Regions from separate parts of the Paenibacillus sp. FSL K6-2524 genome, predicted to be linked through region 2. Evidence: a T-box and tRNA genes for the amino acid it is inferred to sense, from the RefSeq annotation. Region 2 holds a T-box; the other regions hold tRNA genes.
What was found. The T-box of region 2 lies ahead of leuS (leucine--tRNA ligase). A T-box ahead of a tRNA ligase gene usually reads a tRNA of that ligase, here a tRNA-Leu.

Region 1 (10,898 bases), 2.9 Mb from region 2:
CGATCTCTGAAGACATTTAAGGAAGGGAATTTCCAAAAGCGGATGCCTGTGCAGGGGAAAGATGAATTCTCGCAGATTGGCGAGGCGTTTAACGACATGGCTTCTAATATGGAGAAGCTAATTGACGAGGTTTATTTAAGCAAGCTAGAGAAAAAGGATGTTGAGCTTCAGGTACTTCATTCGCAGATGAATCCTCATTTCCTCTACAATACGTTTTCTTCTATAAGTCGGATGGCGCAGCTGGGAGAAATCGAAAAGATGCATGAGATGGTGCGTGAACTGGCCAAATTCTATCGGCTTTCCTTGAATAAAGGTGAGATGATTATCTCCATTGAAAAAGAACTGCAAATTATTCAATCCTACGTCGATATTCAGAGAATAAAATTCGCGGATAGAGTTATCGTTAATTATGAAGTTTGCGAAGAGACTTTGAAATACGAGACAGTGAAATTTATCCTTCAACCATTTGTGGAAAATATATTGGAGCATGCCTGGTATGATGATGAAATTCATGTGGTCATTCGCTTATTCTTTGAAGGTGATGAGATTTGCATGGAGGTGCAAGACAACGGTATTGGCATGAAAGAAGAATTGATCGAGCAAATATTGACCCTTTCGGAGAAAGGGGTCGGCTATGGAATTCGCAACGTCGATCAGAGGATTAAACTCCAGTTTGGCAAAGCGTATGGGGTGTCCATAACAAGTTCAGTTGGGGAGGGGACAACTGTACGAATCCGTTTCCCTAAATTCAATCGATAATGATTCAATGAAGTAAGCCCCTGTCGGTGACAGGGGCTTACTTGTGCTGCTGCTTGAAAAATGAGCTAAGAAGCATAGAATATTTACAGTATTTCATTGTTAAATATGTTACAATCTATCGAGCTTGTACTGAAGAAATTTATGGATTATTTGGATGATCAGGATGTTCGTGACAGAGACAGGTTTTATGGGGATTCTGTTCTGAATTATCTGGGTGGTCAAGGATTGATGAGTACTTAGGATATAGCAAACGGATGCAATCGGGACAAATATCGTGAGTAAACTCAACGCAGGTATGTTGGTTTAAATAATTTTCGATGGGGTTCCATACATTATGATCGTCTTTAATTTTTTTGCAGACGGCACAAATGGGGAGAAGTCCTTCTAGAGTGGATATTTTGGAAATAACTTCTTTTAGCTGTAATTCACTGTTCTTAAATTCTGTGATATCGGAGCATGTAAGAGTGATACCTCTGATCTGTGTCGATCCCTGTTTAGTAAAGGGAATAACTTCAGCTAGAAACCAGGATTTTCCTTGAGGTAAGTCCCAGTAGAATTCTGTTTTGAAGTAAGGATGATCTCCATGCAATATGTTATTAAAGTTTTGTAGGAGATGTTGTAAGAGAGGGTTGAATTGTGCCTATTGGCAGCGAAGACATGAAGCAGGTTGATCCCTGGTCGATCCCAATCAGGAGACAAACCGTGTCTGGATGCTTGAGTTGCCCAACTCTGATTAACGAGTTGTAGGGTGCCGTCTGGAGCAATGATAGCTATGCTCTGGTTTAATGAATGGACGGCGTCATGCCATACAGAAGACATCTCGATCACGATTAGCGCACTCCTATAGTATAAGATTATAATTGGAAAAAATTACGATATAATACTTATGTATATATAACACGCAAGGTCATAAATTTTATTATATACGTAAGTGCGTTACCTTACAACAGTACAACAACTTAAATGCGTATTTTCTTGTGCGTTGAAGAAAGGTCGGAATTTCGTTGTCCATTTATGATAGAATCGAAATCTTAATTAAGAACAAGAAAATAACCAAAAAGAAGTTTTGTATGGATCTTGGAATAAGTACGGGGAATTTAGGAGATTGGAAACGTGGGAAATCGACTCCGGGTAGTAATAAACTAATCGATATCGCCATGTATTTTGATGTGAGCTTAGATTGGCTTATGACTGGACGTGAACGACAAGTAGAGAAAATCCACGAGCGCCTTGAAGTTTATTTGGTAGATGTTTCATCCATAGATTGGACGGTTAAATTATCTGCCCATGAAAAGGCATTTATTCGTGAGTATATTCATTTTACTCAACATCGAAAAATGTTGAGGAGGAAGAAAGCGGAGAAAGAAAAATAGTTTTTCTTTACATTTGGATTCGCCGTAGGTATAATGTTAAATGTTCGCTTTAGAAACACTACGCGGTCGTGGTGGAATGGCAGACACGCTACCTTGAGGGGGTAGTGGGGGCAACCCCGTGGAGGTTCGAGTCCTCTCGACCGCATCAAATGAACAGCGTCACCGAGAAAATCTCTTGCTATTGCAAGGGATTTTTTTGTTATTTTAATGTAGACTTTTGTAAATGAGAAACTTGACGAATAGTAAAATTTTACCTATAAATAATAATCTGTTAACATCTACCAAATATTCTCCCTCTAAGCTTATCTTAGTTCTTATACAATTGGAGGGAAATAGATGAAGAAGTTATGGAAGGGCTTAGCGGTTAGCGGTCTGGCACTGACAGTCGTGACGGCGGGATCCTTTGCAACATCCAAAGATACGGTCTCGGCAAAAGAAACAAAGAAATCCCAACCGCAAAACTTGATTGTTCTAATCGGGGATGGCATGGGACCAGCTCAGGTATCAGCTACACGTTATTTCCAACAATATGAGAAAAACATTACGCATTTGAACCTGGATCCTTATTATGTTGGTCAAGCGACAACCTTTGCAGATCGCGGAGAAGACGGTGGCACGGTTGTTTCAGGTGTTGTCACTGACTCGGCATCAGCAGGTACCGCTTTTGCTACAGGGCATAAAACTTATAATGCCGGTATCAGTGTATCTAATGAAGATGTCTCGAAACCTTTTGCATCTATAATCGAAGCTGCTGAAGTCAGTGGGAAAGCTACGGGTTTAGTCACAACAGCGCGTATTACCCATGCTACTCCAGCTGTATACGCCTCTCATGTCCGTAGTAGAGACAACGAGAGTGCCATTGCCTCCCAGTACCTGACAAGTGGAGTGGATGTATTGTTCGGTGGTGGAGAATCTTTCTTTGTTACGAAGGAAGAAAAGGGGAAGAGAACAGATAAAAACCTGCTGCCTGAATTTGAAGCTAAAGGTTATACCGTAGTTAAAACGGCGCAGAGTTTAAAAGCTCTATCGTCTAAAAATACGAAGGCGCTCGGTTTATTCGGTAGTTCACATGTTGCTTATGTACCGGATCGGACTGCTGAGACGCCAAGTTTGGCTCAGATGACTTCTAAAGCTCTAGAAATCTTGTCCGCTGACAAGAATGGATTTGTCATGATGATCGAAGGCGGCCGAATTGACCATGCTGGGCATGCTAACGATCTGCCAACGATGGTTCAAGAAACACTTGATTTCGATGCAGCATTTAAGACGGCCATTGATTTCGCTAAGAAGCAAGGAAATACGTCTGTTATTGTTACAGCGGATCATGAGACCGGGGGTCTTTCCCTATCACGGGACAATATTTATGAAATGAACATTGATCTGTGGGATAAACAGAAGCATTCTTCTGAATACCTCATCGGATCTTTAAATGATGCTAAAACATTAGCAGATGTGAAAAAGATCGTTGCTGACAACACGGGAATTAATGATTTAAGCGATGAAGAAGCTCAACTTATTCTAGATGGGGACGGCTCATCCTACAATCGCGAGGGCGGATATAACGCTGTAGTGTCTAAGCGCTTGTTGGTCGGTTGGTCCGGACATGGTCACTCTGCAGTTGATGTTGGGGTTTGGGCATATGGCCCCATTGCTGACAAAGTGAAGGGACAAATCGATAATACGCAGATTGCGAAGGCTGCTGCTGCGGTGATTGGAGTCGATTTAGACAAAGTAACGGCGGCTATGCAAGCAAAATATGTATATCCTAAATTCAAAATCAATCGTGATAAGGAAGTCTTATATCCGGCTAAAGCCTTAACACTAGCACTTAATGGTAAATATCAAGCTAGTAGTAGCATAGCAACGCTTAGTGGTAAAGGAGCAACTATTACCATAGACCTCGGCGCAAGCACTGCTAAGGTAAATGGTAAGGCGGCATCTTTCACTGTGGAACTGGATAATGGGACATTGTATCTTCCACTGGCTGCCTTCAATCAATTGACGGGTACAACGTTGAAATGGGATTCGTTATCTGAACGTATCCAATTGAAATAAGCTAAGTAAGCCACGATAGGTGGAAGAATAAACAGGAGAAGTCGCTTCTCCTGTTTTTCTGCATTTTGGTTCGCAAAGGAGTGTGGATACTATGTTACATATTCAAGGATTGAAGAAAGGCTTTCAAGTGGCAGGAAAGGACGTTCCAATCCTAAATATCCCGGAATGGACAGTCAGTCAAGGTGAGAAACTCGCAATGATCGGACCGAGTGGTTCGGGGAAAAGCACCTTACTTCATTTGATCAGTGGCATTCTCTCGCCAGATAAAGGTGAAATCATAATGAGGGAAATGGCCCTCCATCAAATGAGTGAGTCTGTCAGGGATCGCTTTCGTGCGGAGAATATCGGATATATTTTACAGGACTTTCATCTGATTCCTTCCCTAATGGCTAGGCAGAATGTTGAAATTGTAATGTCAGGTAATCGAAGTAAGACAGAACGGCGGGAACTTATCGACTTCTGGTTTGAGAAGGTTGGTCTGAGTGATCGGAGTCGTCATCTACCATCACAACTGTCCAGGGGGCAGCAGCAGCGTGTAGCAATGATTAGGGCGTTAATTAATGAACCGAAGCTAGTATTGGCTGATGAGCCTACAGGAAGCCTAGATTGGGAGACGGCGGATGAAGTTACGGGGCTACTGCTCGATTTGTGTGCCAGCAAAGATCATACGTTAATCGTGGTCACTCATGATCTCAATATGGCAGATCGTTTTGAAAAATGTGTTCATATTCACGAAATTAACGAATTAAGAAGTGCGAGGAGTCGGTCATATGAGCCTGTTCCATTTATTAGTTCGTAATATTCTTCATCGTAAATTTCTATCTTTGCTGACGTTACTTTCTGTAACAGCGACAGTAGCATTTATCATCATACTCTCGTTATCTAAAGCCAGCGTAGAACAAGGAACAGAGAAGGGGTATGGTCCATTTGATGTCGTGATTGGAGCTGAAGGCAGCGAGACTACACTTGTACTGAATACTTTCTATCACGTTGGATCTCCTACCGGGAATATTCCCGAGGAGACTCTTAAAGTGGTCCTGCAAGATAAAGGTGTGGAGCAGGCCTATGCGATGACAACAGGTGATAACTACAATGGCTATCCTATCGTGGGTATTAATCCGCAGTATTTCATGACTAGGTATGGCGACCGAAAACTAAGTGCAGGAACGCTATATGGACACACTGGTGAAGTGGTCGTTGGGTCGTATGCAGCACGATTACTCCATCTTCAAGTAGGAGACACCTTTTCCGGTGCACATGGATTGGTTAAGGACGCCCTTGATGTAGAACTGGAGGGTGATACTGAGGGAGCAGAACATGACGAGCATAATGCTCATCAGAGTTTTCTCTATACAGTCAAGGGGATCCTTCCCGAGCTGAACACCCCAGATGATCGCGCTATGTTTACAACGCTCGACTATGCATGGTTTGTTCATGGTGAGTTGAATGCAGATCGAGAGATTACAGCAATTCTTGTGAAGCCAAAGACCTTACTGGGCGCACATGAGTTACAGAGTAAGCTTGATCAGATGAATAAAGTTCAGGCTGTTTATACGAGTAAGGTCGTTGCGGATGTTGTTAATCTCGTAGATCGGGGATCAGAGATTATTGAAATCGTTACTCTGTTATGCGTCATTTTAGCGGCAATATCTATCCTCTTATCCCTTGTTGCAGCTGCGAATGAACGAACTAAAGATGTTGGATTGCTGCGTCTGCTTGGTAAATCAAAGATCTATGTATGGATGACATTGATAGGCGAGGGATTGATCATTACGGTCTCAGGGCTGTTGATAGGTTTACTTGTTGGTCATGTCGGAAGTTATTTTTTGAAAGATCTACTATTCACCTACGGGGGGATTCAAATCAATCCGTTCCTTTGGACTCAAGATCATTTTTATATAGCGGGTGGGACGATTCTGATCGGGTTCGTCGCTTCAATGGGACCGGCATTTAGGGTATATAGAATGGATCCATTAACCCTATTTAAGGCATAAGGAGGTAGTTCTTTTGAATAGGAAAAATGTAGTGTTGTCCATTTTGATGTTTGCAGTACTCCTGCTTCTTCAAGCATGTGGGCAAAATGATATGAAACAAAATGAGGCAGGCTCATTTGGCCTTGCTGCTCAGTCGATCGAGTCCCCTGATACAGACCAGAATAAGCTAAACACTTTAGAAGAGAAGAAGTTGATTGTTGTAGCTGATATGAAGGAAGAGAGTGGAGATAAGGAACAATCACTGCAGAATGAGCAGGAAAAGGTAGATGAGAAAGCAACGGTAGAAGAGAAAGTAACGTTAGTAGAAAAAGTGGAGGTAGAAGGGAAGGGAAATATAGGAAAAACAGCTGACGAAAATATAAAAAAGGATCCGAATAAAAAAAATGACACAAAATCTACAAAAAATGAATTAGTAGCAGATCAGGAGCTCATCGTTAAAGAGGACAATAAACCAGTTATAGTAGAGAGAAAAGTAGCTGAGAAGACTCCTGATGTAGTAAAAAGTGGAATTGAATCTATCGGTTGGTCGCAATTTTTTGATGGGGAGGATCAGACCACTCCTTCAGATCAATTCTGGGACTTGGATGATTCCACAGTAACGATCAAAGGGTTTATGGGGGAGGTGTTATCCTTCGAGAAACATTGGTTTCTATTGATACCACAGCCTGGAGCGGAATGTCCGTTTGATAACGGGGATGAGACCTATTGGAACAAAATAATGATGGTTTTCGTACCGGATGACGTAAAGCTTAGATATAAATCAGAGCCATTACAAATAACAGGACGTCTAGATGTGGGTATTAAAATAGATGAATCAGGCTACAAAACAATGTTCCGGTTATATGATGCTTCTTTTAAAGAAATTAAAGAATAGAAGAATACCCCGATAACAGTTGGTTAGGCTGATAACGGGGTGATTGTAGTGGAGCAATAAAATGATTTATGAAGTTATGGTTTGTACTAGCAGATAGATGTTTAGGATTACGATGACTCCGGCGATGAACCATGCCAAAATGTTCAACCAAGTCTTATTGGCGAATTCTCCCATCTTTGCCTTACTGGACGTAAATTTGACCAAAGGGATGACTGCAAAGGGAAGTTGTAATGAGAGGATAACCTGGCTGAAAATCAGTAGATCTTGCGTACCACGCTCGCCGTAGATGGCTGTAACGATGACTGCAGGGATGATCGCAATTAATCGGGTAATCAACCGTCTGAGCCATGGTGTCAGCCTGATATTAACAAAGCCCTCCATTACAATCTGACCTGCAAGCGTACCTGTTAGTGTGGAGTTTTGCCCAGAAGCGAGTAAGGCTACGGCAAACAATACGCTAGCAAGTGTAGTTCCGACAATCGGTGTAAGTAAATGATACGCATCCGAGATATCCGCTACTTGCGTTAACCCTGTCTTGTGAAATGCCGCTGCCGAGAGGATCAGAATCGCCGAGTTGATAAATAGGGCAAAGGTTAGCGCAATACTGGAATCCCATGTCGCGTACTTGATCGCCTGCCGCTTCCCAGTAGGGCTCAAATCAAATTGTCTAGTTTGGACAATGGAAGAGTGCAGATATAGATTATGAGGCATAACAGTGGCCCCTAGAATACCAATAGCGATGTAGAGCATTTGCGGATTACTTAAAATTTGTGCACTTGGAATATATCCCAAGGCTACACTACCGAGATCAGGTTTGGTGAGAAATAAATCAATACCGAAGCAAATGCCAATCGTAGCAATGAGCACTACAACAAAAATCTCCAGCGAACGAAATCCCTTATTTTGTAATAGTAGAATGAGTAATACATCAACGGCGGTAATCATAACCCCATATATGATCGGGAGACCAAATAGTAAATTTAAGGCTATTGCTGCGCCAATGACTTCCGCAAGGTCAGTTGCGGCAATGGCCAATTCGCAGAGTAACCACAGTGCAATGACGGTTGGTTTGGAGTAATTGTCTCGACAAGCCTGTGCCAAATCTTTTCCGGTTACGATCCCAAGTTTACCTGAGAGTGCCTGTAGTACAACTGCCATAAGGTTGGATATTAGAACGACAGATAATAAAGTATAGCCGAAGCGTGATCCACCCTCTATATCAGTAGCCCAGTTACCAGGATCCATATAACCGACCGCCACCATATAACCAGGACCGGCAAACGCGAGAAATTTTCTGAACCATGAACCGTTGGTAGGGATCCGCATTGAACGGTGAGCTTCCGGTAGGGAGGGTTGCTCGCCATTCATTCTCCACCCTTTTTGAGGAGTTTCAGTAGTATCTTGATTGTTTTTCATACTATCACCCTTATTCGAAGAAGAATAAAATTTGATTTAATTTATATTGTACACCTGCAAGATTTTTTGTCTAGGGAAACTTTTTCGTGAAAACGAGTGCTTTAATGTTAGAAAGTTATGATTTTTATGAATTGTCATGTGCTTCCAAGTTGACATAGGACTGAAAATTAATTAATATGTCTAAGTACTAAAACACGATTGAAATTTGATAATACGGGTGATGACCATGTCTTACAGACCAAGTGTTGAGAACGTGACCAAAGCCGGAAGCAACGAGAAAGACGGATTGTACGAGTTTGTCGTTAAAATGGTTGATGGCACGGCATGCCGTGTATTCTACAGCCGTTATCCGGAATGGCGGCTTACCAACATTAGCCGTCTGCAACAGTCTCCTTGTCCTATCTGCCGCAAAGATTTTATCTGCAAATGCATGGACAATTTTTCGGGAGTAATCGCTAGCCAAATGCATGAGGGACAATGGTTCGACAAAGCATTGGCCGAATAAGCAGGGCAATGAATACTGATAGGCACGGGGAATATTCCTCGTGCTTTTTTCATTTCACATTTTATTGACTTATAGAGTTCGTTATAATGGTTATGTGGAGGTGTTATCGTCAATGGATATGGAACATTCGGAGCCGGATGCTGTTATATTGTTTGACGGTGTTTGCCACCTATGTCAAGGTGTAGTCAAATTCTTGATTAAGCGCGATCCTACGGGCCGTTTCCATTTTGCATCCCTACAATCTGAGGCCGGGCGTCGGCTGTTGGAGGAGAAGGGTGTGCATGTGGAACATTTGGGTACCATCATAGTATTAGAAAAAGACAACTACTATATTCGCTCGACTGGAGCGCTGCGTATAGCGAAGAGACTCCGTTTTCCATGGCCGCTGTTATATGGATTGATCATCGTACCACGTTTTATTCGGGATGCGGTGTACCGCTTAGTTGCTGCAAACCGTTATAGGCTGTTTGGTAAGGATGAGACTTGTCTTGTTCCCACGGAGGAGCTCAGTAAACGTTTTTTGAAGGATGGCTAAAGCATGAGTGAAGGAATCCAATAAAGGGACTTGCTTGACTGTAATAACTATGTTATTCTAACTGTAAATTTAAGGAATTGAGAGCGGAAGCACCGTTCAAGAACCGATATTCGGTTTTTGGGCGGTGCTTTTTTTGCATGTTCTCGAAAGGATAGTGATGGCATGGTTCCAATCAGACTCGTATTGGCTGTTCGAGATGAACAGTACATTGAGCCCTTCCTGCATTATGTTCTTTGTAGTGATTTTCAAAGGAGATTGGTTGTAACAGCGTTCAGCAGACAAGATGCTTTTTTACGCTACATGGAAGAGTCCGGTGATCTTGTGCATGTTGTATTGGCTGAGCCTTACTTCATAGGAGATAAATCTAGTCAGGATGCCCGTCAGATTCCTTGGATTTGTCTTGGAGAAGAAGGAGTAGAGAAACATTTCATAGGAAAGTTACCGAAGTATCAGCCACTACACTCGTTGTTGTCGTCCGTTCTAGATTTATACAGAGGAGGAGGACAAGCGAGAATACCTACTGAAGGAAATTGTCCTGTTATAGGAGTATATTCTACCCTCGGTGGTTCGGGGAAGACAACGGTCGCATTGAATATGGCAAAACAGTTGGCAATGCAAGGAAAGCGAATGTTTTATTTGAATTTAGAGACGGTGAATGCCGGACTCCTATTTCAGGGAGAGACTCGCGCTGGGAGTCAGCGTGCTGGACTCGCTCGACTTCTATATGACCTTAAGGGAGATGAACAGAGGCAGCAGACAGTTATGCCTTCGGTTTCAACCTATGCGCTCAAACATTCAATTTTGCAAAGTGATACATTTGGCCCAGTGGATAATCTAAATGAAATTCTTGAGATGGAAGAGCAAGATACGATCAAGTTGATGGATTACATTGCTGATAGTGGTCTCTATGATGCTGTAATCGTGGATACCGATTCATCTCCAAACAGTAGGAGTAGGGCGGTGATGGAAAGGTCAGACAAATTAGTGTGGCTACTAACGGATGATTGGAGTGGTATGCAGAAGACGGAACTTTGGTTGGCCCATCTGGAGCGGTCTAATTCAACATTATTCAACTCGATTATGGGTAAAACATTTTTTGCTGTAAATCGATATTCTGGGGAGATGTCAGCTGCTTTGCCAAGAAAAGGGATGACCGTGGAGGCAACTCTTTCTCACATCTCTTCATGGAACCCAGGCATACAGCAGGGAGCTTTACTTCACTCGCCCCTATTTCAACGTGATGTGCTGAGGTTATGCCGTGATGTATTCAACAATAGAGAGTTTGTGGGTCAGGGAGGGCTAGCGGGTGACAGATGACTTGTTTACACACCTGCGGGGCGAGATTCGCTGTGGTCTTGATGTAACCTATTCGTTAAGTGATGATCAA
Region 2 (10,898 bases):
GTACGCAAGATATTAGCTCCTTGCCCTGATAACCGCTCTACTACTGCGGGATAAGGATGTCCATAGCTGTTGGTGGCACCCACGGATATAACCGCCATCTTGGGATTCCAGTAGTTAAGCCATGTCGCGGAGGTCGATGTTTTACTCCCATGGTGAGCTACCTTCATCACATCTATGAGCATAGCGCTACCGCCGCCCTGATTACCTTTTTCCATGGCCACAATCTCCTGCTCGGCTGCTTCATCCATATCCCCAGTAAATAGAAATGAAACTCCCTCCATTTGTAACCGAAATACCACCGACTCATGATTCTGTTCTTCAATATAGGGAATTTCTTCTGTCCCCCCATGTGCAGGCAACGGAAATAAAAATTCGAATGTCGTATATTCATCTGGCTTAAGTGTCATGCCCCGTGAAACGGAGTAAATCTGAATATCCTTGGTAATCGCCGTGGACATCAGCTTCGTCACCGTCTTCGAATCAGTTAAACTTCCATTCATCAATAAAGAATGAACAGGAAACTGCTCTAGAACGGCTTGCAATCCACCCACATGGTCCTGATCCCCGTGCGTCATAATAACAGCATCGAGAGAATGAATGCCTCGCTTCTTAAGTAGTGGAACAACTGTCTTAGCCCCAACTTCAAAGGGGTCCTTACGATCCCGCCAACTTTCGCTGGGTTTTCTAAAAGACACAGTCCCCCCTCCGTCCACCAATATATTTTTACCGCTTGGTGTAGTGATGAGAATACAATCGCCTTGACCTACATCTATAAACTGTACATGACCTATCCCCTTACTATTAACAGGTTGATATCCCGTATATAGAAGCATGACCACCATGACACTTAGGGTCACTCTTATTCCTATCCCTTTCCACGCTAGACGGAAGCTTCTATCATCGAAGCCGCGTTGCTTGTCCATTCCCTGAAGAGGAAGAAGCGGAACCGTATCGTCCATTGCTGTAACTACGGAATGCTGATGCAGTCTGGCCCTCCGAGAACTACAGTACAACAGAAGATATACGCCCCCGTAGAAAGCCATGATCCACAGCAGGGAGGGAGACTTCCAGTACGTCATAAATCCATTTAGTCCATTCAACCATTCTGTTACTAGAAAAGTAGCCGAATTCAGGAATTTTATAGGGTATGCAATCCATTGTCCTAACGGCAGCCAGATCATACCGAGTAACAAAGCAGCAGTTCCTACTGGTAACGTAATGATACTGATCACAGGAACCAAACATAAATTAGCTACTAGCGATAGTAGCGAAAATTGGTTGAAATAATATAGTGTCAGAGGAAAAGAAACAATCTGCGCTGCAACTGTAATTGCCACAGCCCCTCGAATTTTCTGAGGGAGCCATGAGAAATAGGGTGCCATCAAAGGAACAAATAGAACTAGTCCCGTAGTGACGGCAAATGAGAGCTGGAAGCTAACATTTAACAAGAAATAAGGTTCCCAGATTAACATAAGAAGCGCCGCTGCAGCCAGCACATTTAACCCATCCTTTAGTAGACCTCGCTGCAGTAAATATACGCCAAGCATTGACATAATCCCAGAGCGGATGACTGATGGAGAGAAGCCCGTGATCAACACATAAGCAGGAAGAAACCAGAAGACAACAAGTAATGCTCTCTCCTTCGTTACCCGACATAGTCTAAGCGCAGCAAAGATGAGACCCACATTAATCGCCACATGACTACCTGAAATAGCCAATATATGTGTCAGTCCAAGCCCAGTAAACTGCTCATATTTATCGCGCTCCAATTCATCGGATAATCCAATAATGAGCCCCTTCATGTAGCCAGCTTGCCAACCCGGAAATAATCGTCCAATGATGTCTCCGATACCAGCGCGCAAGTTGTCAATCCACCCGAAAAAGGTAGCTGTATTGAAAGACCCCGCTGCGTTCTCAACCGCCGAGGCTCCTTTAGCCTTTATTAACCAATGAATCCGCTTATTATGCAAATAATCAAAATAATTGAATCCTCCGAAATTTGTAGCTGTTCCGGGACGTTCCAAACTACCACTCAATTTGACGACCTCTCCTCGCCGCCATTTCTCTGCAATATCAAGTTCCTCAATTGTGGAAAGTCGAAGCTGTACCGTCACTCGTTCTCCAGCAGCTGCCCTTTCTTCGGCATGAGAATTTGAGCCACTCCCTGAAGAGTTAACAAGCCCGATCATCAAAAGTGACATATCAAAACTAACACGATCTCCATCGATTTCTACCGAAGAAATAATCGTCCCTTCTGCTTGAACCGCTGCCCCATCCATGGGTACTGTACTATCAGCATACAATGCCTCCGGAATGTGGCTCACATTTCTCCCATCGTTATATATCCAATAAGCAGCACCCAACGAGAAAATCAGCCAGAGGATTAGGATTCGTGTCCACGGAACATACCTTATCGCCACCAGAAGCGGGCAGAACATCGACACTCCAGCCCATAACAACCAAAGTGTTGACCCTTCATATAAACTGGCCATTCCGCTGCCAACAATCCAGCAACAGGCTGCCGCCGTGAGCGGTCTTCGATTCATATTATGTATTCCCCCTTTTCTACAAATCTCGCTATCTACATGCAAAAAAAGAACCCCCTCTGCCATTACCAGCAGATGGAGGTTCTTCCCCAATCGATCTTATATCCGATTTAAATTACAATCATCTTGATCATTAATAGTTAATCTTCTACCTTACCCACTGCTTCTTGTGGAGGTTGATAAGCATCCAAACGACGGAACGATATCCCTTTCTGATCCATCATTGCGGTTACTTTCTCCGCATCCTTGAGGTAAGGACGATGGAATACGATTTCCGTAATTCCACTGTTTGCAAGCATGTTCGCGCATGTCCAACAAGGTTGATCCGTAACGTAGACACTGGAGCCCTCACGATCAATCCGATCCGTGAACAGCAGCAAATTTTGCTCCGCATGAATGGTTCTCACGCAGCGCTGTTTTTTGATCATCTTCTCCTCGGCATCCACCGTAACTAATTCGTACTCTTCCGCGATCATACAGCCGGCTTCCGAACAATCGGGGACACCCGATGGTGCCCCATTATACGCTGTTCCGAGCAACTTCTTGCCTTGAACCAACACAGCACCGACATGCCGCCGATTACACCTTGAACGTGTCGACACCATATAAGCAATATCCATGAAATACGTATCCCAATCTTTACGTGTGTCATGATTCATCCTAATTGTCTCCTGTTCTTAAAGCCCAATATGAGACTTCATTTTTTGCAGCATTTTGTCACCGATTCCCTTCACCTTTGTAAGATCACTTACAGAGGTGAAAGCACCATGTGTATTGCGATAATCAACAATGGCTTGCGCCTTTTTCTCGCCAATACCTGGAATGTCCTGTAGCTCAGCCAGTCCCGCTGTATTAATGTTAATCAGGTCGCTCTGTTGTTGCTGGTGCTGCACTGGTGAAATCGTAGTTTCTGATATATCTATCTCTGTTTTCGCAGTGCTACTAGCATTCAGTTCAGGCGATTCTGAACTCGTCTCAGGATTCCCATTCGCAATATCCTGCTTGCTTATATCAGCGGGCTTAACAGCGTCAGTTACTGCATTACCAGTTGGATTATCCACAGCATCAACATTTTTCTCCATAGCCGATACAACTTCGCTATTAACAGGAACCCATCCTTCAATGCCCGAGTTCCCATTTCCTCCAACAGCCACAAACATGAGCCCAGCCCCAATTATCGCCGAAACAACCGCAATTAACATATACTCTTTTTTCATCCCATGCACCCCATCTCAAAAGAATCTGTCTTTCAAAGTCATGAAGATCCATTCAAGATGCATACATATATAAATGACGAAGATATGTGCAATTTGCACGGAAAGGGGATCAGGATGAAGGTAACTTTCATCGGGACAGGATCTATGGGTAGTTTACTAATTGGAGCCTTCCTGCGTTCCGGTGCTTTACAACCGCACAACATCTATGCCACCAATCGTTCATCACATAAAGCAGAACTGTTAGCCAAACGGCATCCAGGACTTCATATCACGCATAGCAACGTTGAAGCAGCGCGAGGGAGCCATATTATATTCCTATGTGTGAAACCACTCGATTTCCCAAGCGTCATTTCAGAAATCCGTGACGTATTAACTGAAGATCAAATCGTCATCTCTATCACAAGCCCTGTCCTCATCCAAATGCTTGAGAATCTTATCCCATCGAAAGTTGCTAAAATCATACCTAGCATCACGAATTCAGTACATAGTGGAGCTTCACTCTGCATCTACGGCAAGCGAATCCAACCAGAGAACCGAATCCTACTGGAACAACTCATGTCTTCTGTGGGAACTCCTCTTGCCCTTAGAGAGACGGAAACACGGATCGCCTCGGACATTGCAAGCTGTGGTCCTGCCTTCATCTCATACATCCTACAGCAATGGATAGATTCTGCCACAGAGCTCACGGGCATCTCAAGAAGAGAAGCCACCATCCTGGGAGCAGAAATGCTTGTAGGTACCGGCAAATTGCTAACAGAAGGTGGCTTCACACTCGAAGAGTTACAACAACGTGTTGCTGTCCCTGGTGGAGTTACTGCCCAAGGATTAGCGATTCTAGAATCACGCCTACAGGGCGTGTTCCCCAGCTTGATTGAAGTCACTCATCGGAAATACGATGAGGACCTCAGTAAGCTAGAAATTTCGTTTAACAACATCGCTCAGAACACTCGAGGCTGATAAATTGTCACTAGCATTCGCAGCAAGTTTACCTTATGACTTAGCCAACCACGATATTGACGAGTTTACCAGGCACAGCTATAACTTTGCGAATTGTTTTTCCTTCTATAGCTTGCTTCACGCTAGCAAGATTCAAGCTATGGTCTTGCATTGCTGCTTGATCAAGGTCTTTGGAAATTTTGGTCCGGTCTACGATTTTACCATTGACCTGAACAACAATTTCAACTTCAGACTCAACCGTCCATGCTTCATCAAAGGTCGGCCATGGTTCGTAAGTGATACTTTCGTTGTGACCAAGCCGTTCCCATAATTCTTCGGCGATATGAGGCGCAAGTGGAGCTAACATTTGCACAAAGTTCTCAGCCGCTTTTTTAGGAATTGTGTCTGTTTTGTAAGCTTCATTAACGAAGATCATCAATTGGCTTATCGCTGTATTGAAACGAAGTGCTTCCAAATCTTCCGTCACTTTCTTGATACTCTTGTGCCAAGTACGTTTAAAGTCATCACTGCCTTGGTCATCTGAAATTTTTGCATTCAGAGTTCCATCTTCTGTGATAAATAAGCGCCATACTCGAGCCAAGAAACGATGTACACCTTCTACGCCGTTAACATTCCATGGTTTGGTTGCTTCCAATGGACCCATGAACATTTCATATACGCGTAGAGTATCTGCGCCTTGAGCATTAACGATCTCATCAGGATTAATAACATTCCCGCGGGATTTACTCATTTTTTCATTGTTATCTCCGAGGATCATTCCTTGATTGACAAGCTTATGGAATGGCTCTTTCGTCGATACAACACCTAGATCGTACAGTACTTTATGCCAGAAGCGGGCATACAACAAGTGAAGAACCGCATGTTCAGCACCGCCGATATAGAGATCCACAGGCAACCATTGCTCTTGCTTCTCTGGAGAGCAAAGTTCCTTATCGTTATGAGGATCGATATACCGTAAATAGTACCAGCAGCTTCCCGCCCATTGCGGCATCGTATTCGTCTCGCGGCGGGCCGGCATGCCGGTCTCTGGATCGGTTGTATTCACCCACTCAGATACGTTAGCAAGTGGAGATTCGCCTGTACCGGATGGTTTGATCTGATCCACATCTGGTAAGAGCAGCGGTAACTGATCTTCAGGAACTGGCTTCATCGTACCGTCTTCTAAATGCAGAATTGGAATAGGCTCACCCCAATAACGTTGGCGGCTGAACAACCAATCACGAAGACGATACGTGATTTTGCCACGGCCTTTACCGTTCTCTTCCAACCAAGTAATCATCACTTTCTTCGCTTCATCATTGCGAAGTCCATTAAGGAAATCGGAGTTAACATGTGGGCCATCGCCAGCATAAGGTTCATTAGCAAGATCTCCACCAGATACAACCTCAATAATATCCAATTGGAACTGTTTCGCGAATTCGTAGTCACGCTCGTCATGTCCTGGAACCGCCATGATCGCACCAGTACCATAACCAGCCAATACGTAATCTGCGATCCAGATCGGTAGTTTTGCACCATTCACAGGATTAATCGCGTACGCACCAGTGAATACACCTGTCTTATCCTTAGCTAGATCCGTCCGTTCCAGATCACTCTTACGACTCGCCTGCTCTTGATATGCCTTAATAGCATCCCGCTGAGCATCCGTCATAATCTTAGCAACTAGGTCATGTTCCGGTGCAAGCACCGCGTAGCTGGCGCCAAATAGTGTATCTGGACGAGTTGTAAAGACAGTTAAATTCTCATCATGTCCTTCAATCTCGAACACAACTTCTGCACCTTCGGATTTGCCAATCCAGTTACGTTGCATGTCCTTGATGCTCTCTGTCCAATCCAGCTCTTCTAGATCTTCCAACAATCTCTCTGCATAATCCGTTATCTTCAGTATCCATTGACGCATTGGCTTACGGACAACTGGATGTCCACCACGCTCACTCTTGCCATCGATAACTTCCTCGTTCGCCAGTACCGTTCCAAGTGCGGGACACCAGTTAACAGGTACTTCAGCCACATAAGCAAGACCCTTATTAAAGAGCTGAATGAAAATCCATTGGGTCCATTTATAATACTCTGGATCCGTCGTACTGATCTCTCGATCCCAATCGTAAGAAAATCCGAGCGATTTAATCTGACGTCGGAAATTGTCAATGTTCTTAACTGTAAAGTGGCGAGGATGCTCACCCGTATCAAGAGCATGTTGCTCTGCTGGCAAACCAAATGCATCCCAACCCATTGGATGAAGTACATTGTAGCCACGCATCCGTTTGTAACGGGAAATGATGTCTGTTGCCGTGTAACCTTCAGGATGGCCTACATGTAACCCTGCTCCTGAGGGATAAGGGAACATATCTAACGCATAAAACTTTGGTTTCCCTGATTCTTCCCGAGTCTTAAATGTTTCATGTTTGTCCCAATATGCCTGCCATTTCGGTTCAATGGACTGTGCATTGTAAAAGTCGCGAGATACTGTTGTGTCACTCATGTTAAATCCTCCTTCAAATGTAAAAAAAACCTCTCAATCCATAGCGAATCATCGCTAGGGACGAGAGGTATATTCCCGTGGTACCACCCTAGTTAGTGTCGGACATGCTTTGTCCTCCACTCACTTTGCACCCTTAACGCGGGTGAGAACGATGATGTTACACATGAATCGAAAATATTAAGGAAAATAAATTCCTTATTCCCAAACATGCTTGCATCATAAGCTCCAAGGTGAGTTCATTTATGCTGCCCAACGGCTTTCACCAATCGCCGTCTCTCTGGGTGGACATCACGAAACTACTACTCCTTGTCATCGCAAATTATTTCGATTTATTCACCCACCATTATATCTAAAATAGTCGAAAAGTCAATACACCCTAGTCGAAACCCGTTCTTACTCTAACCTGTTGCACCGGATCTACCTAGATTTATATTCTTATTTAATCTTCTCTCGGAGTACCATTGAATCATTGCAGCAACCGTAACACAGTCTAGTATAATAATCATGGGCATGACTGTGAAATTATATCTCGTTTCTGGTACAAACAACAAACGCAGCGTGGACATAGCTACCACGATCGTAACTAGTAGAAATCCTGGACTTTTCCATAGGCGAATCCCTCGAACGAAACTTAATGGGAACAACCCGATCAATCCCCAATGAAGAATGTTCTGCGGAAGAATTGGAATGACCGTATAAAAAGGAGTATGACCGCTTCCCGAAAACATTTTCCCATATATGTAAGCTAATTTCCCCACCGTATACCATGTAACATATTTCAAAGTATGCTCTGTAAAACCAACGCGTATCCGTTCCTTGGCAACTTCCATCTGAGTTTTACCCTTCGTCTCAACCATTCTGTCAGCATAATTCTTATAAGGGTACGTTCCAGCAGCAAAAGGATTCACTTGAGTTGAGGCAATAATCACCTTGTTCAAAGTAATCATATTTCGGATAACCCATGGGGATAGAATAATAGCTGTGCCCACTACTGAAATGAGTAATAACTTCAGGATCTTCATAAAGTTCCTCTGCCACAAATATCCCACGCCATGGCTCACCAGTAGGATCGGTAGAAATTCAGATCGAACAAGCACAGTTAGTCCCAGTAAAGCACCGCTTAATAGCGCAAAAGACATCTTTTTCTGCTCCAAAGAAATCAATTGAACATAGATATACAACGTTAAGAAAAAAGTACATAAAACCTCAGTAAGAACGGCTCCATTACTCCATATGAATGATGGATATACAGCACCAATAGCGGCAGCGCCCAGCCCAACTCCAGCCCCTCCCAGCCTTCTGGCTAGGCGGTAGATTAGATATAAAGTGAACATACTAAGAAACACTTGAATCAACCGAATCATATAAAACGGATCATGTTTGGTGTAATCCACCATTTTATAAACGATAGCCATGAATGCTGGATATCCTGGTGTTACTTTTGCATTCGGCTCAGTATCTTTGTACGCATACACACCATCCTCAATCCATTGTCTGACCATCACATCATATCCCTTAGAATCATGAGATAGATTATGCTCGACAGAATTAAGGAAGTCCATTCTCAGATAAACGGCTAGTATAAACACTAGCAATAAAGACATTAAGATAACCGGCCTAGTATCCCGAAATACAGTAACCATGATTCGTTTCATTACATTGGGCTTTCCCGTAATATCCATTGTCAATTGAACAACCTCCAAGAACGATTAGGTGTAATTGGTTATATTTACCTATAGTATATCGTAAGTTTCAACATATATCTCCAATTTTTATCACTAGAACAAAGAAGGCCGCCTAAGATTAGGCGACCTTCTTTGTTCTAAACTTTATATCATTCAATTCAAGAAACTTAAACTTCCAATATTGAAGGCATGATATGAGGCGTTCTGCCAACTTCCTTCGTGAAATGTCTCCGAAGCACTTTATAAGTGGTCCGAGTCCAGGCGGCGTGATCATACTCTTGCCGCTCTCCCAGTTTATTGAGATTCCGCTTCAACATCATTTCAGCACGTCTCAATAATGGGCGGGCATCTTGCATATATACAAAACCTCTAGTCACAATATCAGGGCCTGATAGAATTTGTTGCGTTGTTTTGTCCACAGTCATGACCACAATAACGATTCCCTCTTGGGCCAATTCTCCCCGTTCTTCTAGCAAAGCATCCTCAAAGGTTCTCATCTCACCATTGCTGATAAATACTTCTCCCGCTGGAATAGCTCTCCCACGTTTAGCGCGGTTACGATACACCGAAAGTGTATCACCAATATCCATTATGAATACGCGTTCTTCTGGGATCCCCGTCTGGATAGCCAAGTTTCGATGACTAAGTAGCATACGATATTCCCCATGAATAGGAATGAAATATTTAGGGCGTATAAAACTTAACATTAGCTTCAAATCTTCGCGACATCCGTGACCCGAGGTATGAATACCTACGCTATTTCCATAAATCACATTAGCTCCTGCCCGCATTAATAAATCGATACTTCGGTTAATATTCTGCGTATTTCCAGGAATCGGTGAAGAGGAGAAGATAACGGAATCACCTGGATATATTTGCACGGTTCTATGGGAACCTGAAGCAATTCGGCTGAGCGCCGCATTAGGCTCACCTTGACTACCAGTACATACGATTAGAATCTGCTGATCTTCAAAACGATCAATTTGTTTGATGTCGATCATCATCCCGTCAGGAATACGGATATAGCCAAGCTCCTGAGCGATTGTGAATACCTTTTCCATACTCCGTCCGAGAACGGCAATTTTTCGGTTACATAAGATCGCTGCCTCTACAACCTGTTGAAGTCTGTGAACGTTAGAGGCGAAAGTCGCAAATAGAATCCGTCCTTCACACTTCTGGAAAGAGTCTAAAATAGCATCTCCTACTTTTCGTTCCGAAGGCGTGAAACCCTCCTTCTCACTATTCGTACTATCTGCTAGTAAAGCCAAGACTCCTCCTCCGCCAACACTTGCCATCTTGGGTAGGTCGGCCAGTCTATCTTCAGGTGTGAAGTCAAATTTGAAGTCACCCGTATGAACGACAGATCCGTATGGAGTTTCCACAACTATACCGAATGCGTCGGGAATACTGTGGGTTGTCCGGAAAAAGTGCACGCTTAAATGTTGGAAAGTATACCGATCGTTCTCTTGGAAAACGTGAAGCTCAGTTTGCCCACGTAGACGATATTCTTCCAATTTCGCCTTCACCAAACCAATGGTAAGCGCACCACCATAGATCGGAATTTGCAGTTGACGAAGCAGGAATGGAATCGCACCAATGTGATCCTCATGTCCATGTGTTAGAAATAAGCCTTTAATTTTGTGACTATTATTAACCAAATAAGTTATATCCGGAATAATATAGTCTATCCCTGATAGACGAGAATCTGGGAACTTTAGCCCTGCATCAATGAGTATGATCTCATTCTTAAACTCGATACCGTACATGTTCTTACCGATTTCACCAATGCCGCCTAGTGAAAAAATTCGGACGGGTGGTGGGGATGATTTGGAGCGACGTGTTCTTACAGGTGTAGTAGCTATTTCATTCATTATGTGATTAATCCTCTCTGGCAAAATATAGATAGACCCCAATGGGTCGTAATTAATTCGATATGTTCTTAGTCTTCGTTCCGTAACTTATATGTTGTTAATTCACTCAATTACAATTCGTTCGCAAACTTACGCTATAG
Region 3 (10,898 bases), 1.6 Mb from region 2:
AGACAAAAGCGATGAATGGGATTATTTCATTGGTTCACCAACCGTCGATCAGGATATCATTTATGTAGGTGGTGAAGGACCATTCTTCTATGCTGTTAACCGCCAAGACGGAACCATCAAATGGGAATTTAAGACTTCGTCTTTCGTTCATGGGAAGGCTGCAATAGCTGACGGCAAGGTTTATTTTGCTGATATGTCAGGCTCTGTGGTCTCTCTAGATCAACAAACCGGGGAACAAATATGGTTACAGAATTACGGCGTTATTCAATCAAGTCTGGCATTTAAGGACGACGTCTTATATTTTGGATCACGTGATAACTATGTCTATGCACTCGATGCCAAAACAGGTGAAATAAAATGGACTCACCTTACTCCAAGAGGCTCATGGGTCACATCTTCTGCCGCGGTCAACGATCAGTATGTCGCTATAGGTTCATCCGATTCCTATTTACTACATGTCTTCGACAGCCAAAGTGGTAAAAATCTTTTCGATTTCGAATTAATTAGCCGAGTGTTCTCCTCGCCTGTCATAGTTGATCAAATTGCATATTTCGGTACTGGTCATACAAATGGTGGTGGAAGGGAAAGGGACGCCTTCTTTGCTTTAAACTTGGAGACAGGGCAGGAGCTATGGCGCTTTGAAGGAACAAAAACACCGATTCTCTCAAGTCCCGTTGTTGCGGATGGGGTCGTATTTTTTGCTACAAAAGACGGTATCGTATACGCTTTGCATTGAGATATACAAAATGACAAAGAAAATGGAGTGCCAACTGGCAACAGTTATGACACTCCGCTTTTTGTGTCCTACTCTATCATGTAGATTAGCTATATAATTCAACCACTTGTACATACTTTCTCTCTACGGTAGCAAGTTCAGATTCTACCTTACGTTTTGCAGATTCGAGTCCAGACTGCACTATATTAATCTTGGATTTCTTCTCTCTCACCTGGTCTAATGTATCATTAATCCGCCCCTGAACAAGCCAATCCGTAATCAGTCCATCAAAGAAATAATCACCGAATTTTAGCGCCCCACTAATCTCCATATCCACTGGCAAATGCTCGCCCACATCACCTAGTTCTTTCTGGAAACGACGAAGACTATTCTGTGCAGTATAGATATGTTCCATAGCCTCATCAACGCGGCTGTGTTTAATATGCGTGGAGATCATCCCACCTCCGAGCATATCATAGGTTCCCCAGTTCTTGGCGGAACTCAGGTCGTCTTCAGCACGACCCAAATCATAAATCACCGACTGACCCGCCTGTACAGCTTCGTTTAGCTCCTTGTATTGGACTTTCAAATCTGCTTGGCGTTCAGTTAATTCCTTAAGCTCTACATTATCCCGAACAAACTGCTCCTCTTTAGTCCGGAATAATTGATCATAATCCATCTTCCAGAATCGAACTTCCTTCAATTGAAGCTCTAAATGATTGATTTGCTCAAGTGTATCTGTAACTGCACGTTCGGCTTCTCCGTATTTAAGCTTAGCCTCAAATAATTCCCGTTGTTCTTGATCAAGTTTTTCTTCTTTTTTACCAAGAATCGTATAGAAAAAATAAGTCAGTGACATGCCTGATAGCTTCTCAACATCCTTCTCCTCAGAAATAAGTCTGTTTTGCCACATATCCCTTTTAGACTCCAACTCGGCAAGCTCCTCCTGAAGTTGACCCAGGCGAGTCTCCCACTTCTCTTTCTTACGTCCAAGTTCCTTAAGCTCGATCAAACGTGCGTTCAGATCCTCAAACAAAACAATCACTCCTCTCTCAACTATGTTATGGTGAAACGATCAGGACATAACTATTTAATCACCCCAGACTAGGGCACCTTTCTCTTCTACCTGCTGTACAACGTATTCACACAAGCGGTGACTTTCTAGCGCATCACGTGCAGAGATCATCGGTTGTATATTATCCCTGATACAGGAGATAAAATGAGTAATCATTTGTTCGAACCCTCGGCGATATAACACGGGATCCCAATCCTTAAATGTAAGCCTACCTTCTGCTCCCCCAGTAAAATGAGCCTCCCGATTCAGCCCTTCAATGACCCATTTATTGCCTGGATTCATCACTTCCAATGTTTCTTCATTCGTTCCCGAATCACGATTCATCAGTCCTGTGAAGGTAAATCCATCACCTTGTAATTGAAGCATAACATAATGGAGCTTGCCTTCCTGAATATAGGAGGAAACGGATGTTTCCTTAATCTCTCCAGGAACCAGAAAGCGAATCGTATCGACTACATGAATGAAATCATCCAATACAAAGCGGCGAGCAAAATCTGGAGAAGCCATTCTATTCTTCTGTAAATGAACTAACCGTAGGTCATCCTTCTCTTTCATTGCCGCATACATCGGTGCAAATCGTCGATTAAATCCAACCATGAGCGTGACGCCATACTCTTCCGCTAATTCAACAATTCTCTTCGATTCTTCATAATGGTATGAGATCGGCTTATCTACAAACACATGAATTCCGTTCTTGATCAACTGTTCCGCAATCTCCACATGTGAATCTGTGCTCGTATGAATAAATGCGGCATCAACCCCAGCTTGAATAAGTTCTTCAACACTTTCCACCGTTTCCTTCACACGATACTTGTTCGCTAATTGTTCCAACTTTTCACGGTTCCGGGTACAAAATACAAGTTCAATATGTTCAACTTCTGTAATCACCGGCAAATAAGCCTTGCAAGCAATACTTCCGAGTCCTATAATTCCAATTCGCATTTTACATCCTCCTAGGATCGTTATTAATATAACGTTACCATTCATTATATAGGGTTATGGACAAACTGACGACTTTCAGAATATCCATCTTCTAATTCTCTCTTTACAATCTTATGTTAATCTAAGGAAGTTTTTATAGACGTTTATTAGAGTATCACGAAGTGAGGAGATCCTAATTTGGATACATCGAAACCGCTCAATAAGCCAATACAAAAGAGTAGATTTCTACAGACAGTAGAAATATTAGGCGTGTCAGCCAAACTTGGTATGACCTCATTCGGTGGCCCTATCGCCCATCTTGGTTACTATCATGAAGAATACGTGAGTCGGCGCAAATGGTTGGATGAACGAAGTTATGCCGATCTTGTGGCTCTGTGTCAATTCCTACCCGGTCCAGCCAGTAGTCAGGTCGGCATTGGTATTGGTCTTAGTCGTGGCGGAGTTCTGGGCGCCATTGCTGCATGGCTAGGATTTACGTTACCTTCTGCCATTGTGCTTATTGTCTTTGCCCTATTCATGCAAGGGATGGATGTCGGAAGCGCCTTTTGGCTTCATGGACTGAAACTTACAGCCGTATCCATCGTAGCTCAGGCGGTATGGAGCATGGGACGAAAGCTCGCGACGGGGCGCAGTCGGGCCACGATCGCGATACTTGCAGCCGCAATCTCCCTCATCTGGCCAAACGCCTTCATACAGGTGTTCGTCATTGCCATCGCTGGTATAGTCGGCTTATGGTTGTATCGTAAATCAACTGATTCCCAGGCCGAATCTACTTTCTTCGTCCCTATTTCTCGGAAATGGTCGGTCGTTTGTTTGGTGCTCTATTTCGGCCTTCTTCTAATCCTTCCGCTGCTAGTTCGTATATTTGGCGGCGGCGGAACGACAAACGGACTGTTGCTGTTTGATAGCTTCTATCGAACGGGTTCGCTCGTCTTTGGAGGCGGTCATGTTGTTCTCCCCCTACTTCAAGGTGAAGTTATTCATACCGGATGGGTTACGGAGTCTGATTTTCTTGCCGGATACGGGCTGGTCCAAGCTGTCCCCGGACCTCTCTTCACATTCGCATCTTACTTGGGAGTACTAATTAGCGGCATTCCTGGCGCTATTATTGCTACAATTGCCATTTTCCTGCCCGCATTCCTACTCATTGTTGGCGTTCTCCCGTTCTGGAACAGTTTGCGACACAATAACAATGTACAGGGTGCATTACAAGGTGTTAATGCCGCAGTTGTCGGCATCCTGCTAGCCGCTCTATATAATCCAATCTGGACGACTTCCGTCAACACTGCCTTGGACTTCGTTCTAGTACTACTATTGTTTGGCATGCTAATCTACTGGAAGCTTCCCTCTTGGAGCGTTGTCTTAGCGGGTGCTGCTGGAGGAGTACTCCTAGGAATATTGGGTAGTTAATTCTATTCGAACTAAGAATATTAAGGCTCATAGATCATTTTTCGAGTCATTCCACCATCAATAACCAAATTAGCCCCCGTCACAAACGTATTATCGGGATGGGTTAGATAAAGACAGGCTTCTGCAATATCAGAAGGCCTCCCTACTCGTCCCGCCGGATGCTGACGGTGGTCAATCTCTGTAAGAACACTATAGTCACCTGTCTCGATCCAGCCTGGGCTAATACAATTCACCGTAATGCCATCGCTACCAAGTGACACTGCGAGCGCATGGCTTAAGGATACGATGGCTCCTTTTGAAGCAGCATACGCCTCAGATCCGGGTTCTGACATGAGAGCACGTGTGGATGAAATGTTAACGATGGCGCCCCTGTTCTTGTTCTTCTTCATATATTTAGCAGCTTCCTTAGAAGCTAGAAAGCAACTTCGTACGTTGGTGTTTAACACATCATCCCATTCATCTATCGTTAGTTCATATGGAGATTTGAAGCGAGATACACCCGCATTATTAATTAAAATATCAATACTCCCGAATTTCTCATAGGTAGTTGAAATAACATTTGTGATGTCAGCTTCCTTTCTGACATCACAAGGTACAAAAATAACCTCTCCACCCATCTGACTTATCTCGTTAGCAGCCTGTTCACCATTTAGTGTATTGATATCTGCTAACACAACAGATGCCCCTCGGCGAGCATAGGCTTCCGCCACTCCTCTGCCTATACCATTTCCAGCCCCTGTAACGATTACCGTATGATGTTCGAACGACATGCGCATTACCTCCCTAACGGATTAAAGTTCGAGTTGAAAATTTAGCTATGCTTAACGCGATTCTATCCTAACAATGATCACGACATTACGCTCGTTCTGCCACAAGGAGCTGGATTAATTCAGGGAGCCAATCATCGATAGCATCGAATTGATATCCAGCCCGCTCCGCTTTGGACGTATCCATGAACCAAGACGACGGTACGCCGAACGGTGACATATTCGCCTGTTCCGTCTCCGGCTGAATAACTGCAGCAACTCCTGCCTCTCTTTCAATCAAGGAAATGATCTCCCTAATGGTAAGTTTCCCGTTTGAGCAGGCATTAACCGGCCCTGTTATAGGTGAGCTTCCCAGCCAATTCAGAAAAGATGCCGCCCCCGCAGAAGTGATCAATGAGATGGCCGCTTCCGGATTTGGTATGCCAATTGGAGTCTCATTCAGTACTCGTTCAACATGAAAATGGAGCCTTTTGGTATAATCATCTGGACCAAGAACAATGGGAATCCGCATAGCACACACTGGAAAGCTTGCCCTCTGGAAGAAAGTAGCTTCAGCTAGGCGTTTGCCTTCTCCATAATCAAAATCCTCTCTATTACCTGTACGTAAAGGGTAATCATATGGATCGAAAGCAGACTCTGTTGTCGCAATCTCAGAGAAATCATAGACGGATAACGTAGAGGTTAATATGTATTGGCCAACTCGACCTTCAAAGGCATCTATAGCAGCCAACGCTTCATTAGGCGAATAACAGATGTTGTCGTAAATAACATCCCATGGGCCGGCTTCGGCGGCTTTTTTTAAATCTTGCACATCCGTACGGTTCAGGGTGAGACTTCGAACAGGTCCATCAAAACTTACTTCAGTTAAACCACGCGTCGCAACGGTCACTTCGTGTTTCCCTTCTCGAAGCAACAAATTGACTAACCTTTTCCCAAAATAACGAGACCCACCTAACACTAAAATTTTACTCATCACATCAACCTCAATTCATATATTTACCCGCAGATTATTTAGTTATAAACAGACTTTTCATAAAAGCGAGCCCAGTAAGTAAACCAAAGAAGAAGTAGCCGCTCCATTTAGCCATGTGCTCGTTATAAAGTGAATAGTACGGTAAGGTAACATATTGCGAAATAACAGGGTATATCAGCAGCAGAAAACACGGCAAGAATACGAAGAAAAACAGCGGTCTATAAAACTTGCGTCGGTTTGGCACCCCATTCAGCAGGCTCAAATAGATTCCAAATACAAATGCATAAACGATATGACCAATTAAGGTGTAGTCCACTTTGCCCAGAGAGTCATTTTTTCTCGCCATCATATCCATAAATTGATTACCGTAATAAACAAGCAGTAACGCACCAACAATCCACAAGAAGTAATAAAAATATCCTTTTTTCATATCCTAACTCCCCTAGTATTTAATATGGTTAACTTGTTTTACAGCTTTGTCACCGGATTTAACATGCTTAAGCTGAGCAACGATAATTATGGTGATGACGACCAGTAGAAACCACGAGCTAATTTTACCGAGATGGACCAAACGCCAAACATGCTCTTGATCCGGATAGCGCCAGGCTCCAAGAAAAGTTGAGATGTTCTCAGCAATCCAGATGAAGAAGCCAATCAGCAAAAATGCTAATGTGAGTGGCATCCGATAAGTAGTGCCTGAAATGGTGAAGTGAACCCACGTTCGGATAAACACGATCAACAGTAACCCAATCAGCACCCAGCGGTAGTCACCTATGAAATGATGCGTGAAGAAGTTGAGGTAAATCCCCGTACTCAGTGCGACCGCAAATATCGTTCTCGGCCAACCTGTAATATGCAGATCGAATCTGCGCCAAGACTGACATATATAACTTGCCACACTGGCATACATGAACCCACTATATAGTGGCACCCCAAATACTTTAATCCACCCTTCCTCAGGATATGACCATGACCCCATATGTACTTTGAATATTTCCAAAGCTAGGCCAATCACATGAAACATACAGATCACTTTGAGTTCATCAATGGTCTCCAGCTTAAACAGCACCATACCCACTTGTGCTAACAGACAAATAATAAGAATTAGATCATATCTCGGCAATCCTGGTATTCCAACTACTTTAGTTAACGCGAGTGTCAAGAAGATTATAACTGGAAAAATACACGATAACGCCTCTAGCCAACCGAATAGTAACAATTTACGTACAAACGTCATGTTTCCCTCCACTGTAAGTAACCGGACAGATGCCGGATATTCAGCACCTTACTAGCGCGCCGTGATTCATTCAGATTTTACCATAAAGTGACCTGAAGGTAGGGACATTTTTGTATCCAACTTGTTACTTGAACCATGGAACTAGTGATAGATATGAGCTTAGATTCCTGTCGATAGAGCCTTTTTTAATAATAAAAACCCACTCTGCCTTGCTCATACAATTGCATTACGCTGGTCCATACGTGAAGTTTTGTTACTATTGTAATTCTTGTCTTCATATGAAAAGTCTCCTTAATCTTGATAGATACCAATATAAAGGCTAAACCTCTCACCTGAAATTGCGAAACATTAACTCAACATTAAACTGAAGGGAATATCACCAATTAAAAACGGAGGATAACAAAGAAAACCCACTGGATGAACCAGTGGGTTTCTTCGTTATTACCTATTCTTATGCGCGTAGAGGGACTTGAACCCCCACGTCGTGAAACGCCAGATCCTAAGTCTGGTGCGTCTGCCAATTCCGCCATACGCGCGCATGATTACGGCGTTCTCACCGTATCTGTCCTAGATGCATAATGCAGCAGCGACAATTAATATATTAACAAATCCGGACTACGAAAGTCAAGGTTTATTTTCGAATAATAATTATCGCGATTGCCCCTGACTTATCATTCAATAACATCTTACCGATAAAATATATGTAGTTAACTTATTAGGAGGTAGACACCATGGATATTGTTGCACTTTCAACTAGAATGGCACAAACCAACTTACAGCAAGAGGTAAGTATCTCTGTTGTTAAAATGTCAAAAGATCAAGCTGTCATCGAAGGCCAAGCCCTCATCAAAATGATGGAGCAAAGCGTTCTGCCTAATCTAGGTGGCAATCTCGACATCAAATTGTAGCATGCACAAGCTTGGAGAGGCTCTCAGCCTCTCCACTCTTTCAGGTAGTTAATTTATGTGAATAATCATGAATAAACAACAAAAAAAACCTTGATATCCAAGGCTTTCTTCTTGATGCGCGTGAAGGGACTTGAACCCCCACGTCGTGAAACGCCAGATCCTAAGTCTGGTGCGTCTGCCATTCCGCCACACGCGCGTGTACTCTGTATCGCATCAGCGACAAGATATATCTTATCATGTTGCTATATCATGCGTCAAGCTTTTTTTAAAAAAATATCAACTGTACGTAATTTAGAAAACCAATTCGAATTTGTAGTGCAAGCCACTAAATAACATCCTCAACCACAAGTAGCTGCGGCCAAATTCGTAACCATTCTTTCTGAGCTATCCTTCTCATAAATAACTCATTATCTCGACAATAAGGACTTTGACGTACCCTTAGAGAGAACAAATCATCCAGTCCATGAGGCGCAATGAGTTCGACCTCTCCGTTCCTATTCAAACGTACACCAACTGCCGTGGCGGTCTCTGGCCAACGCAACATGGCATCCTCTACAGAACAATGAGGTGACTCACCACTCTTCATGTGCATCCGCGCTTGATTTTTGACAGACCAATTATGTGTAGGATTTAATTCCCTCAATTTGGCCTCATACTCTTTCTCAACCTCTTCCTCCAAACATGAAGGGTCATAATATAGGACGTCGACATCGTTATAAGGAGTTCTAAGCTCATATCCGTGTAGGATGTCCCAGACATAATTACGTAGATATCCTGCAGCTATACATGCTTGTGGTAACGATAGTAAAGACACTGACTCCAAATCGGCCATCATGTCAGAATTCTCTCTAATCATATGAAGCAATCCCTCGGCATCCAATCGTATTGCTCTTGTATTCATACTCACCAGTCCCCTACTCTACCTATAAATACTTCTTAAACGCTTTGCTAGATTCGCCATCAAAACCAAGTGCCGAATAAAAACGGTGTGCATCTACTCTTGCTGAGCCGCTTGTTAACATCAACTTAACACAACTGCGCTCCTTAGCTAATTCCTCAGCAAACTTCATCATCTGGTTCCCTATGCCCTTACCTCGCTGTTCGGAAGAAACAACAACACGCTCAATAACTCCGAATGGTCGATCCCCACTAAGCGCATCAAGACAAATATGTAAGTGTAGTGTACCTAGTATGCACCCGTCCTCCTCATAAACTAACAAGAAACTATCAGCACTTTCTCTAACCTGTTGAATTCGCTCGGGCCAGACAGCAATCTCTTGATTATTGGGCAAAAGCACCCGGTATAATTCCTCAATCACCGCCGCATCATGAATCTCCGCTTCTCTTATCATTATTCCCCCACCCTTACTGGTTAATATGAAGATAAGTTCTTCAACTTTAATTAGAATTGCTAATTAAGGTTCCAATCGTAATCTATCAAGTTAGCAACACATGGACTAATAAGCGACACTTCGAGTGCTAACGGGATTTACTCCTGCTAAATGTGTGTTCATACTCATGATACCTAAATTAACTGGAAAAACCGGAGCTAATCCACCATATAAGCCTCATTTAGGCGCAATGTAGGTAAATTAGCTGGAGGTTTTCCAGTTATTTGAAGCGAGTATGAATTGACCTGCAAATTAGATGGAGTAATTCCAACTAAGTGTACAGGTCTGGGTCTGGGTCTGGGTCTGGGTCTGGGTCTGGGTCTGGGTCTGGGTCTGGGTCTGGATTTGGGTTTCGATCTAGATGCATATCTAGATCCACATCTACATCGAGAATTGCATCCAGGTCCGAAATTATCATCTACAAGTATGTAATAACCAATTCATTACTCAATTATTTCGTAAAGCTTCATCCTTCGGCAATAGAACGGTCAATAATCCGATCAATGGGAGAAAAGCACAGATCTTCATAATATAGAAGATTCCCATTTGGTCTGCGAAGTTCCCGAGGAAAGCTGAACCTAGTCCCCCGAGCCCAAAAGAAAGTCCAAAGAACAACCCCGATACAAGTCCCACTTTACCAGGTAATAATTCTTGAGCATAGACCACGATAATGGAGAAAGCTGAGGACATGATGAAACCTGCCACAACGACAAGTATCCCCGACCAGAACAAGTTCGCATAAGGAAGTAAAAGTGAGAAAGGCGCTGTACCGAGTATTGACACCCAAATAATATTTCGGCGACCAAATCGATCGGCAAGTGGTCCCCCGAAGAATGTCCCCACCGCAGCAGCAGCTAAGAATGCAAATACATAATACTGAGCCACTTCTTTAGCTACTCCGTAGTGGTCCATGAGAAAGAATGCGTAGAAGTTAGAAATGCTTATCGAATATACATTTTTAGAGAATAAAAGTAGCACCAATATAGTAATCGCAAGACCGATCTTTCCCTTGCTAAGGGAAGGTCTATTCAGTTGATCAGCTCCAACAGAGGTACGCTTCTTGCGAGGCTGTATTACTTGCGAACCGTACCATTTCGCAACGTAGAACTGAATAACGATAGCCACAATCGCAGCTAGTGCGAACCAAGCAACACTGGTTTGTCCCAGTGGGATGAAGATTAATGCCGACATTAGTGGGCCAAGTGAGGTCCCAACATTCCCGCCAACCTGAAAGATCGATTGGGCCAGCCCACGTCGGTCACCTGCCGCTAAATAAGCAACGCGTGACGACTCTGGATGAAACACCGAAGAACCCAGGCCTACGGAAGTCACGGCAAGTAGGATAATACCGTAGGTCGGTGCGTATGCGAGCAAGAGCACGCCAATTAGTGTAAAGAAAACACCCACTGGAAGGATATACGGTCTTGGACGTTTATCTGAATATAATCCGACGAGCGGCTGGAATACCGATGCCGTCATA

Region 1: it encodes a tRNA-Leu, which carries the amino acid that the T-box ahead of leuS (leucine--tRNA ligase) is inferred to sense. The anticodon was not compared.
Region 3: it encodes a tRNA-Leu, which carries the amino acid that the T-box ahead of leuS (leucine--tRNA ligase) is inferred to sense. The anticodon was not compared.

What each region holds. Positions count from the first base shown of each region.
Region 1 is NZ_JBBOSP010000001.1:1,713,873-1,724,770, forward strand. Features, by position in the region: gene NST85_RS07495 (cache domain-containing sensor histidine kinase) at 1-759, shown strand, start outside; gene NST85_RS07500 (hypothetical protein) at 856-999, shown strand; gene NST85_RS07505 (hypothetical protein) at 1,276-1,587, opposite strand; gene NST85_RS07510 (helix-turn-helix domain-containing protein) at 1,830-2,132, shown strand; tRNA gene NST85_RS07515 (tRNA-Leu) at 2,195-2,277, shown strand; gene NST85_RS07520 (alkaline phosphatase) at 2,469-4,187, shown strand; gene NST85_RS07525 (ABC transporter ATP-binding protein) at 4,279-4,986, shown strand; gene NST85_RS07530 (ABC transporter permease) at 4,958-6,181, shown strand; gene NST85_RS07535 (hypothetical protein) at 6,195-7,055, shown strand; gene NST85_RS07540 (Nramp family divalent metal transporter) at 7,122-8,471, opposite strand; gene NST85_RS07545 (hypothetical protein) at 8,698-8,976, shown strand; gene NST85_RS07550 (thiol-disulfide oxidoreductase DCC family protein) at 9,095-9,511, shown strand; gene NST85_RS07555 (AAA family ATPase) at 9,674-10,828, shown strand; partial or broken gene NST85_RS07560 (CpaF family protein) at 10,818-10,898, shown strand, end outside.
Region 2 is NZ_JBBOSP010000001.1:4,590,123-4,601,020, forward strand. Features, by position in the region: gene NST85_RS21470 (ComEC/Rec2 family competence protein) at 1-2,546, opposite strand, end outside; gene NST85_RS21475 (deoxycytidylate deaminase) at 2,687-3,205, opposite strand; gene NST85_RS21480 (ComEA family DNA-binding protein) at 3,224-3,763, opposite strand; gene comER (late competence protein ComER) at 3,878-4,720, shown strand; gene leuS (leucine--tRNA ligase) at 4,761-7,202, opposite strand; T-box leader at 7,256-7,524, opposite strand; gene NST85_RS21495 (glycosyltransferase family 39 protein) at 7,601-8,884, opposite strand; gene rnjA (ribonuclease J1) at 9,055-10,758, opposite strand.
Region 3 is NZ_JBBOSP010000001.1:3,015,396-3,026,293, reverse strand. Features, by position in the region: gene NST85_RS13690 (beta-alanine-activating enzyme beta-propeller domain-containing protein) at 1-736, shown strand, start outside; gene NST85_RS13685 (hypothetical protein) at 822-1,760, opposite strand; gene NST85_RS13680 (Gfo/Idh/MocA family protein) at 1,806-2,732, opposite strand; gene NST85_RS13675 (chromate transporter) at 2,910-4,142, shown strand; gene NST85_RS13670 (SDR family NAD(P)-dependent oxidoreductase) at 4,163-4,912, opposite strand; gene NST85_RS13665 (NAD-dependent epimerase/dehydratase family protein) at 4,998-5,882, opposite strand; gene NST85_RS13660 (hypothetical protein) at 5,917-6,312, opposite strand; gene NST85_RS13655 (DUF817 domain-containing protein) at 6,325-7,119, opposite strand; tRNA gene NST85_RS13650 (tRNA-Leu) at 7,574-7,655, opposite strand; gene NST85_RS13645 (YjfB family protein) at 7,851-8,027, shown strand; tRNA gene NST85_RS13640 (tRNA-Leu) at 8,143-8,223, opposite strand; gene NST85_RS13635 (nucleotidyltransferase family protein) at 8,353-8,928, opposite strand; gene NST85_RS13630 (GNAT family N-acetyltransferase) at 8,951-9,379, opposite strand; gene NST85_RS13625 (hypothetical protein) at 9,659-9,850, shown strand; gene NST85_RS13620 (MFS transporter) at 9,866-10,898, opposite strand, start outside.